DNA from 2 places in the Exiguobacterium sp. s26 genome. Region 2 is predicted to be linked to the other one. Evidence: riboswitches for the same ligand, from Rfam matches in the RefSeq annotation. Region 2 holds a riboswitch; the other holds the start of a gene.
The links. A riboswitch is a leader RNA that binds a small molecule or an ion and turns the genes downstream of it on or off. The one in region 2 is predicted to bind S-adenosylmethionine.

Region 1 (5,247 bases), on a different contig from region 2:
GAGTGGGTTGAGGCCGGCATCAATCGCGTAGTTCGTGTTGATCAGGACCGCGTCCCCTTCACCGTTGTTGAACGCTTGCGGGAGAAGTGCCGCTTCGACGTCCGTCTTGAACTCCAAGTTTTTCGGGTTGTCGACGATGTCTGAAACCGTCGCGTCCGTTGTCTTGCCTTCCGCGAGTGTAAGCAAGCCTTCAGATTGAAGCATCGTGAGGATACGTCCGTGGTCAGCGACCGACGAGCTCATGATGATTTCCGCGCCTTCTGGAAGCTCATCGAGTGACGCGTAGTCTTTCGAGTACACACCGATCGGCTCGATGTGAACGCCGCCGGCTGAAGCGAATTTGTAGTCTTTGTTTTCAGCCATTTGCGACTCGAGGTACGGCTCGTGTTGGAAGTAGTTCGCGTCCAACTCCCCGTCTGCGAGCGTCTTGTTCGGGAGGACGTAGTCTTGGAACTTCTTGATTTCGAGCGTATAGCCCTTCTCTTCGTATTCGTCTTGGACGTGCTCTAAAATCTCAGCGTGCGGGACGTTTGATGCGCCGACGACGAGTGTCTTGTCATCGCCTGAACCTGATTCTGAATCCCCACCGCCGCAAGCCGCGAGAATCGTAAGTGCTGAAGCTGCCGTTAAACCGAGTACTGTTTTCCATGATTTCATTATAAAACCCCTCCAAATTTTCTATTTAGATTAAGCAGAACGCTTATCAATTACAGATACGAGTCGATCGCCGATGAACTGAATGACGAAGACGATGACCAAGATTAAGACGGTCGCGACGAACGTGACGTCACTTTGTGAACGCTGGAATCCTTCGAGGAACGCCAAGTTCCCGAGTCCTCCACCGCCGACGACCCCTGCCATCGCCGTGTAACCGACGATCGCGACGATCGTGACCGTGATGCCTGACACGATGGCCGGCAATGCTTCTGGGAACAACACTTTATAGACGATCTGCCATTTTGTCGCACCCATCGACTCAGCCGCCTCGATGACGCCGCGGTCGACTTCGCGAAGCGCGAGCTCGACCATCCGCGCATAGAACGGGGCCGCACCGATGATCAGTGCCGGCAGTGCTGCCGTTGACCCGAGCATCGTCCCGACGACGAGTAACGTGAACGGGATGAGCAAGATAATCAAAATGATGAACGGGATCGACCGGAAGATGTTGACGACCGCGCTGATGACCGTGTAAATCGGACGGTTCTTCATCATGAGCGGCTCGTTTGTGACATATAGGAGCATCCCGAGGGCGAGACCGATGACGAACGTCGCGGCTCCGGCGACGAGCGTCATATAGAGCGTCTCCCACGTCTGTTCTAACATGACTTGCCAATCTACATTAGGAAACATCGCTTTCTACCTCCACTTCCACTGCCTGTGATCGGATTGAGGCGATGGCCCGCTCGACTTCAGCCGGCTCTCCGATCAATTGGATGAATAATGTCCCGAGGGCACCGACTTGTGACTGCGTCACGTTTCCGCCGATGATGTTGAAGCCGATGTCATGCTGCTTCAACACTTCCGACAGAATCGGTTGTTCGGCCGTCTCGTTCAAGAATTTGAGCTTGACGATTTGACCGCTCGGATAACGAGCTTTCAAATGTTCGAACGTGAGCGACATGTCTTCGACCGCGCCGATCTGTTTGACGAACTCTTTCGTGATTGGCTGTTCCGGGTGTTGGAACACGTCGGCGACTTGCCCGGTCTCGACGACCTTTCCGGCCTCCATGACGGCGACACGGTGACAAATCTTTTGGATGACGTGCATCTCATGGGTGATGAGGACGATCGTCAACCCGAGTTTCTTGTTGATGCTGACGAGCAGTTCGAGAATCGAATCCGTCGTCTTCGGGTCGAGTGCGCTCGTCGCTTCATCGCAGAGGAGCACTTCTGGATTCGTAGCGAGCGCACGGGCTATCCCGACTCGCTGCTTTTGGCCGCCCGATAGTTGTGACGGATAGCTGTCTTCTCGTCCGGCGAGGCCGACGAGCTCGACGAGTTCTTGGACGCGGCGTTTGCGCTCGCTCGCCGGTACCCCGATGAGTTCGAGCGGGAAGCTGATATTCTCAGCGACTGTGCGCGACCATAACAAGTTGAAGTGTTGGAACACCATCGAGACGTTTTTACGTACCCCGCGTAGTTCCTTTGGTGTGAGCTTCGTCAGCTCGCTGCCGGCGACCACGATTTCACCGCTTGACGGTGCCTCGAGTCGGTTGAGCAAGCGGATGAGCGTCGACTTCCCCGCACCTGAATATCCGATTATTCCAAAAATTTCGCCGCTTTCGATTGTAAGCGACACATCATCGACCGCCTGGACCCGACCGTTTTTCGTGTCGAACCATTTGGCCACATTGCGTAATTGAATCAATCCATTTCCCTCCTGACAACAAAAAAAGTACGCACGTTTGAGCAAACGTGCGTACTTTATCGTACGGACAACGATTGCTCTCATCTTCCAAGGTTCTCACCTTGCTGGAATTAGCACCATTTCGGATTGCTCCGCGGTTGCTGGGCGTCATAGGGCCAGTCCCTCAGCCTCTCTTGATAAGAGTGGTTGCGTATTCGATTAGCCTTATCATAGCGACATATTATTTTCATGTCAAACTATTTTATGCGAAAAAATAAAAAAGGTGCCATCCGAGGATGACACAGAACGTAGCACCTTGAGTCACTGAAGGACAACCCATAGATGAACCTCTTTTGCCCGATCAGAGCATTCATCCTTATATGGGGGATTTTTACCCAACCATCACTCGGTCTTCGAACGGACCATGCAATTACGCGACCGGTGCCCCGACGCTTGATTTTTTTGGGGGACAATCGAAGGGAAGGTCCACCTGAAATCGCGTAAGCTCATGCAGCGGTTGTTCGAAAACGTCTTGATGACGGGAAAATCTCGTCCTATGTTGTGTTCAAGTAAGATGTTGTAATGAATATATCATTCGTGAACTTTCTGTGTCAACTGATTATTTAAAATTTTCAGATTATTCTAATCATCCTATCTCATTTAACGAAAGATAGGACGTGCTGGACGTTTTGAAACGCGTACAAACGATCGCGAACTTGGCCATTCTCCAGCTTCAATAGCGCCGGGACACTCATAACCTGATATGCCTCGAGCTCGTTCGGGATAAAGTTGGCATCGCGTTTTTCAATCTTCAATTCTGGGTCGACCGCCTCGACGACCGAGAGCATCCGCTCGGCCACGGCGCATGTACCGCACATTGGGGCGTATATATATAAGAATCCGTCTGTCATCATTTTGCTCACCTCTCTTCTAAGTATATGAATCCGGCCCAGTCGGTTCAAAAGTTGTGCTCAAATGGAAAATTCTGAACATTTCAACATTTCTTGTTGACGCTCAGCAGAAAGAGGCATAGTATGGTCATTAACTTTATCGCTTTTGTACATAACAGCAAACCAGTAGAAAAGGACAGGTGAATCCCCAATGACGGAAGAGAAGCTTACCGGAAAACAATTTTTAATGAACGTCTTGAACGGCCTCAGTCTTGCCATTCTCATTGCCCTCATCCCGAGCGCTTTGCTCGGTGAATTAACGAAAGCCATCTTGCCGTATTTTCCGTCCTTGCAGTTCATCTTAGATGCGACGACGATTGCGATGCGCCTCTTACCGGTCATCATCGGTGTCGCCGTCGCCATGCAGTTCGGACGCTCGGCGCTCGAGGCCGGGACGATCGGCATCGCGACCCAGGTCGGAAGTGGCGCCATCCGCATCGAGGAAGGAGCGTTCCTCATGGCCGGAATCGGTGACGTCATCACGGCCGGTGTGACGGCCGCTCTCGCGACGTTCCTCGTCATGCAGTTGTCGCCACGCTTGAAGACATACACGGTGCTCGTCTTGCCGATGACGGTCATCGTCGTCGCTGGAGGTATCGGGGCGTTCCTGCTCACATACATCTCACAAATCACGACGTACGTCGGAACGATCATCATGACGATGACGGAACTGCAGCCAATCGTGATGGGCATGTTGATCGCGATGGCGTTCTCGCTCATCATCGTCTCACCAATCTCCACGGTCGGGATTGCCACAGCGATCAGCCTGTCTGGTGTCGCTGCAGGGGCCGCCAACCTTGGCGTCGTCGCTGCCGGCTTCGGTCTCGCCATCGCTGGCTGGCAGATGAACGCGACCGGAACGTCGATCGCCCACTTCCTCGGCTCACCGAAGATTCAAATGGCGAACTTCGTCCGTCGTCCGATCATGATGTTGCCGGTACTCGCCAATGCGGCCATCCTTGGAGCGCTCGCAGGTATCCTTCGGATTGAAGGCACGCCAATCAGTGCCGGATTCGGCGTCTCGGGTCTAATCGGTCCGGTCAACGCCTTGCATTTGATGCCGGGAGGATTCGCGCTCTGGAACGTCATGCTTGTCGTCGTCTTGTTCGGGCTCATCCCAATCGCACTCGGGATTCTGTTCTATCGTTTGTTCAACCGGACGTCGCTCATCGAGCCTGATCATTACCGTCTCGACTTCGATTAATCAAAAAGACCCGGCTTCTCGTAAAGAGAAACCGGGTTTTGTTTAGCCTTGAATCATCGCTTCGTATTCTTCGGCTGACATGAGCTTGTCGACGTCTGACGCGTCGTTCAACTCGACTTCGATCATCCAAGCGCCTTCGAACGGTGCTTCGTTGACGAGTTCTGGTGAATCGGCAAGTGATTCGTTCACTGCTGTGATTTTCCCAGAGATCGGTGCGTAAAGCTCTGATACGGTCTTGACCGATTCAACCGAACCGAATGGCTCATCGAGTAAGATCGTGCCACCGACTTCAGGAAGTTCGACAAAGACGATATCCCCTAGTTCGCTTTGTGCGAAATCCGTGATCCCGATGCGGGCGACGCTTCCGTTCACTTCCACCCATTCGTGCTCTTTTGAATAACGTAGATTGGCAGGTACTTTGCTCATCTTAACTTCCCCCTCAAATGAATTAGACTCACACGAGTATTATAGCACTTCGCCCCAAACGTCTGTAAACGACTTTTCTGAAAATCCGACAGTTGATTTTTGACCATCTGTCACGAGTGGGCGCTTTAAAAGCATACCATTGCTCGCAAGAAGCTCGAGTTGTTCGTCTTCTGATAGATTTGGTAGCTTGTCTTTAATGCCTTCGTTCCGATACACTTGTCCGCTCGTATTGAAGAATTTTTTAAGCGGGAGACCCGACTGTTTCCATAGTTCAGCCAACTCGTCTTTCGACGGCGTCGCCTCGACGATATGGATATATG
Region 2 (5,247 bases):
TTAATGTCGGCGAGTTCAAGCCAACGTGTCGCAAGGCTCATACGACCACCTCCTTCAAGTGATGGGTGATGTCGTCAAACGTCTCGAACGGTGCGTAACGGATGCCTGCCGCTTCGCAGAGCGTGATGAGTTGACCTCGTGCGTAGACGAAGTCGGCACGCTTCGCGACCTCGAAGTCGGTCACTGAGTCGCCGATGACGATCAAGCGGTCGGCGGGATTGACGATGCGACGAGCGAGCGTCGGCTTGCAACAGCCGCAATCGTTCGTACATTGTTCATCGCAAGCGTGTGGCCAAGCGACGGTTACCGTCTCAGCGGAGAAGTCGGCGACGTTGCAGTAGATATGCTCGGGGGCGACATGCCCGTCCAAGACCGGCTGCACGAAGAAGTCCATCCCGCCGCTGACGACGTCAAACTTCCAGCCATGGGCCCGAACTTCTTCTAAAAATGCCGGGAACCCTTGGCGGAGCGTGATGCGCTCCAACAAATAATCACGGTAGGCCGGGGCATCTGCGCTCGGCAATAGTTGAAACAGTTGACCGACACCGGAGCGAATCGAAATCCGTTGCTCGAGGACCGCATCTTTCAACTCGACCCAAGCCGGCGGGGCGAACGCCTTCATCAACGCGATAATATTGTCTTCCGCCGTGATCGTCCCGTCGAAGTCGCAGAGGATATGGACCGTCATCGTGACGCCCACGCCTTCAACGCGGTATCGAGCTCGTCCGTCTGTCCTTCGGTTTGGCCGAGAACGTGAGCGATCGCTTGTCGGAAAGCACGAGCCCCGGCGGCTGCGCCGTCCGGGTGTCCGTGAATGCCACCGCCGGCGTTGATGACGACATCCGTCCCGAAATCACGAATGATATCGGCGACGAGTCCTGGATGAATCCCGGCTGACGGGACCGGTAAAATCGGTTTCGACCAATGCGGTTCGGCGCTCTGGTCACGAATCGTGAACGCCTCGTCACGCGGTGTCGCGAGGGAGCCGTACGGAGACGGGAAGAGCGTTAAATCGGCCCCGGCGAGGCGTGGGAGTTTACCGAGTAAGAGCGAATGACTGATTGATCCGGTCAAGGCGCCGGCAAAGGCCGGATGTGCCAAGATGGGGACGCGTATGTCTGAATCGTTCGCAAGTTCGCGCAGTGCGTCGAGACCGTACGTATAGACGTTGAACAGGAGCGCTGTCGCACCTGCCTCGATGAGACGGAGCGCCTGGTCACGTAGACCGAACACGGGGCCGCTCAGCGTGATGGCGTAGAGGACACGTTTCCCGGTCGCCTCGAAGTGGGCTTGAATGACGTCCGCTCCGATCCGGGCCCGTTCGAGCGATGGGGTGAGCGGGTTGTCGTATAAAATCTCGTCGTCTTTGACGATATCGATGCCTCCGGCGAACTGATCGCGGAGTTGCTGCTCGAGAAACGCGAGGTCACGGCCGATGACACCTTTGAAGATGCTCATGACGAGCGGGCGATCATGAACACCGAGTAACTCGCGAATTCCAGTGACCCCGAACTTGGCGCCTTTGAAATGAGGGGCGAGCGTCTCGGGCAACGTCAAATCGATTAACCGAATCGAATCGTCGAGGGACAGTTTCCCGAACGTCGTCGTCAAGATGGATGAAAAGTCAGGGCTGACATTATGTAACGGGTAGCGGATTGTGAAGCGGCTCGTCGTATCCGTATGTATGGTCGACACGACCTCACCGCGATACGCCTGTAACTGCTCTTGCTCTAAGTGAGGCAGCTCCGTCCAAGTACCGACCGTCAGCTCGAGGGCGATTTTGTCGGCGACGGTCGCGACCGCGTCCGTTCGTTTGATTTCATATGTGGCAGTGATACTCATATGGTTCCTCCTTCCAGGCAAACAAAAAATGACCCCATGCCGAGGCAAGAGGTCATCATAAAAAATGAACTCTTATCTCTCAGCTTTCGCTGCAAGAATTAGCACCGTGCCATCTCTGGTCGGTTGCTGCGACATCATCGGGCTCGTCCCTCCGTCTGCTCTTGATAAGAATGTGATTTGAAGTTGTGAAATTTAATTGAATTTTTGCACAGAATCATCATGTCGTCAATTCCTTTTTTTCCAAAAAAAATATTTTGGGAAGTTGTTTCCATATATGCACAAAAAAAGACGGAGTTGCGTCGAGAAAATGACGTTGACAATCGTGACGTCGAGTCCGTAATATTCATCACATAAGTTCACCGAATCGAATAACACACTCTTATCGCGAGTTGGCAGAGGGAATTGGCCCGATGACGCCGCAGCAACCGACCACTAGGCACGGTGCTACATCCACCAGACGAATGTCTGACAGATGAGAGGAACAACCATTTTGGCTGTGCCTCTTTCTCGCGGAGAAAGGGGCTTTTTTTGTGGGCAACGTACAGGAAGGGGAAAACATCATGTCATATCAACCATTTACAGAACAGACCGTCGTCGAGCACGTCCGTCAATTAGGATACTTGCAAGAAGGAATCGCCGAGTGCGAGGAGATCGGGGACGGCAACTTGAATCTCGTGTTTCGGATTCGCCAAGGCGAACAGCGCCTGATCGTCAAACAAGCGCTCCCATACGCCAAAGTCGTCGGTGAGAGCTGGCCGCTCACGCTCGAGCGGGCATGGATTGAACAGTTGGCACTCCGTGAGTTTGCGACTGTCGCGCCTCGGTTCGTCCCGGCTGTCCTTGGCAGCGACCGGACACTCGCTTACACGATTATAGAAGATCTATCTGATTATGAGATTGTCCGCACCGGCTATTTGAACGGGGAGAGCTACCCGGAACTCGCCCGTCATGTCGGTGAATTTTTGGGCGAGACGCTGTTTGCGACGTCGGATTACGCAGCTGGACCGATCGCGAAGAAGCGGATTGAACGTGACTATTACAACCCGGAACTGTGTGACATCACCGAGAAGCTCATCTTCACCGATCCGTTCAAAGACGCGGAGTCGAACAACATCGAGACGGCGCTGCGAGCAGATGTCGAACGCCTTTGGCAAGACCAGGCGCTCAAGGTCGAGGTGACGAAATTGAAAGTCGGGTTTGTCACGAAACATGAGGCACTCCTGCATGGAGACTTACATACGGGCAGCATCTTCGCGACTCAACAAGAGACGAAAATCATCGATCCAGAGTTCGCATTTTACGGACCGTTCGGCTTCGACCTCGGCCAAATCATCGCCCATTTGACGCTGTCGACGTTCCATGACCCGCTCAAACGCTTCGAGCGTTTCACGGACGTCTTGACGGTGTGGGAGACGTTCGAGAAGACGTTTCGGGCTAATTTTGAGCGCGCCGTCGAGCCATTCAATACGGATGGTTTCGTCGACGAGTTGTTGCGGACGGTCTTCAGCGACACGATTGGCTACGCCGGTTGCGAACTCATTCGCCGTGCCGTCGGACTGGCCGGTGTCGCCGATCTCGAGACATTGCCGGAAGCGACGCGGCTCGAACGAAAACGTGACGCGCTCGCCCTCGGGACAGCGCTCATTAAAGAACGCCACAGCGTCGAATCGATTGACGACTTGGTGACACTCCTGTCGGGGGTGCGCGTATGACGGTCCAAAACATCCGTTTCCATTCACAGACAGACGAACTCATCGTATTGGACCAGACGTTGTTGCCGCATGAAGAGCGTTACGTGACAATCGAGACGCTTGAACAGGCCGAACATGCCATCGAGACGCTCCAAGTCCGCGGCGCACCGGCCATCGCTTACTTCGGGGCGTTCGTCCTCGCCAAAGAAGCGGGACGGTTAGTCGATGACCCGGACTTCACGCGTCGGCTCGACCTCGTCGGACGCCGCTTGATTGCGACCCGGCCGACAGCGGTCAATCTGCAAAACGTGATTGAATCGCTCCTTGATTTAAATGTCGGGGATGATTTTGAGGCGATTGCCGAGGAAATCAAACGCCGCGCCATCGCTTTGTACGACCGGGACGTCGATACGTACCGGGCCATCGGCGAGCATGCACTGACGGTGTTGCCGGCCGGGGGGAACGTGTTAACGATTTGCAACGCCGGTGCCATCGCGACATCGCGTTACGGTACGGCGCTCGCACCGTTTTACGTCGGAAAAGAACGAGGTGTATCCTTCAACGTCTTCGCCTGTGAGACGCGACCGCTCCTGCAAGGGGCACGCCTCACTGTCTGGGAGCTCGATCGGGCCGATATCGACGTGACGCTCATCACGGACAATATGGCGGCTTGGACGATTCAGTCGAAACGAGTCGACGCCATCATCGTCGGAGCCGACCGCATCACACGGACGGGGCACGTCGCCAATAAAATCGGCACGTTGCAACTCGCCGTCCTCGCCAAACATTACGGCATTCCGTTCTATGTCGCGGCGCCGCATTCGACGTTCGATTTGACGGCGGACGACACGATTGAGATCGAGGAGCGGAACCCGTCAGAAGTGACACATATCGGCGGTCAACCGACGGCACCCGTCGGCATCACCGTCTTCAATCCGGCGTTCGACGTCACCACGCCCGACCTCATCACCGGACTCATCACCGAGGCGGGTGTGTTCGAGCCGACAGAGACCGCCATCACATATCATGTAGGGGGAACGATTCATGTCTAAAAAACTATTGATTTTGTTATTCACATTCGTCTTGGCGCTCGTCGGTTGCACGAACGAGCAAGCGGCCCCATCGAAGCCGGCCGAGAAGACGCCGGAGACGAAACCCGTCTCGGTCTCGAACGGGACGTTGCCGAAAGAGATCGATGTCGCCCTGATCATGCAGATGTCGATCGGGACGTTCTCGTCGCAGTATATCAACGGGGTGACGGAACAAGTCGAATCGTTCGGCGGCAACGTGAAAGTGTACAACGCCGACAACGACCTATCGAAGATGGCGAGCTATGTCGACACGGCGACGACGCAAGGCGTCGATGTCATCTTGATTGACCATGGCCGCGCCGATGCATTGAAAGAACCAGTCCAACGCGCACTCGACAAAGGCATCAAAGTCGTCGCGTTCGACAACGATTTGACGAACGACGGGGTGACGGTCATCGACCAGGACGACTATTCGCTCGCCTGGCGTTCGCTCAAGGCACTCGCTGAAGATTTGGACGGCGAAGGCAAAATCGTCACGATTTGGGTCGGTGGCTTCACACCGATGGAACGACGCCACACGATTTATGATGCGTTCTTGAAACGCTACCCAGGCATTACGGAAGTCGCCAAGTTCGGTTCGGCGACGAACAATACGGCGCTCGACACACAGAGCCAGATGGAAG

Region 1: it holds a riboswitch for S-adenosylmethionine, as region 2 does, so the genes downstream of both, KNP82_RS01620 (methionine ABC transporter ATP-binding protein) here and KNP82_RS08150 (2,3-diketo-5-methylthiopentyl-1-phosphate enolase) in region 2, are expected to answer to the same signal.

Annotation. Positions count from the first base shown of each region.
Region 1 is NZ_JACSLS010000001.1:322,825-328,071, reverse strand. Features, by position in the region: gene KNP82_RS01630 (MetQ/NlpA family ABC transporter substrate-binding protein) at 1-657, opposite strand, end outside; gene KNP82_RS01625 (methionine ABC transporter permease) at 688-1,350, opposite strand; gene KNP82_RS01620 (methionine ABC transporter ATP-binding protein) at 1,340-2,368, opposite strand; SAM riboswitch class I at 2,446-2,551, opposite strand; gene KNP82_RS01615 (thioredoxin family protein) at 3,004-3,261, opposite strand; gene KNP82_RS01610 (PTS sugar transporter subunit IIC) at 3,449-4,501, shown strand; gene gcvH (glycine cleavage system protein GcvH) at 4,544-4,927, opposite strand; gene KNP82_RS01600 (arsenate reductase family protein) at 4,967-5,247, opposite strand, start outside.
Region 2 is NZ_JACSLS010000004.1:207,592-212,838, reverse strand. Features, by position in the region: gene KNP82_RS08160 (methylthioribulose 1-phosphate dehydratase) at 1-41, opposite strand, end outside; gene KNP82_RS08155 (2-hydroxy-3-keto-5-methylthiopentenyl-1-phosphate phosphatase) at 38-688, opposite strand; gene KNP82_RS08150 (2,3-diketo-5-methylthiopentyl-1-phosphate enolase) at 685-1,842, opposite strand; SAM riboswitch class I at 1,912-2,013, opposite strand; SAM riboswitch class I at 2,219-2,321, shown strand; gene mtnK (S-methyl-5-thioribose kinase) at 2,403-3,554, shown strand; gene mtnA (S-methyl-5-thioribose-1-phosphate isomerase) at 3,551-4,585, shown strand; gene KNP82_RS08135 (sugar ABC transporter substrate-binding protein) at 4,578-5,247, shown strand, end outside.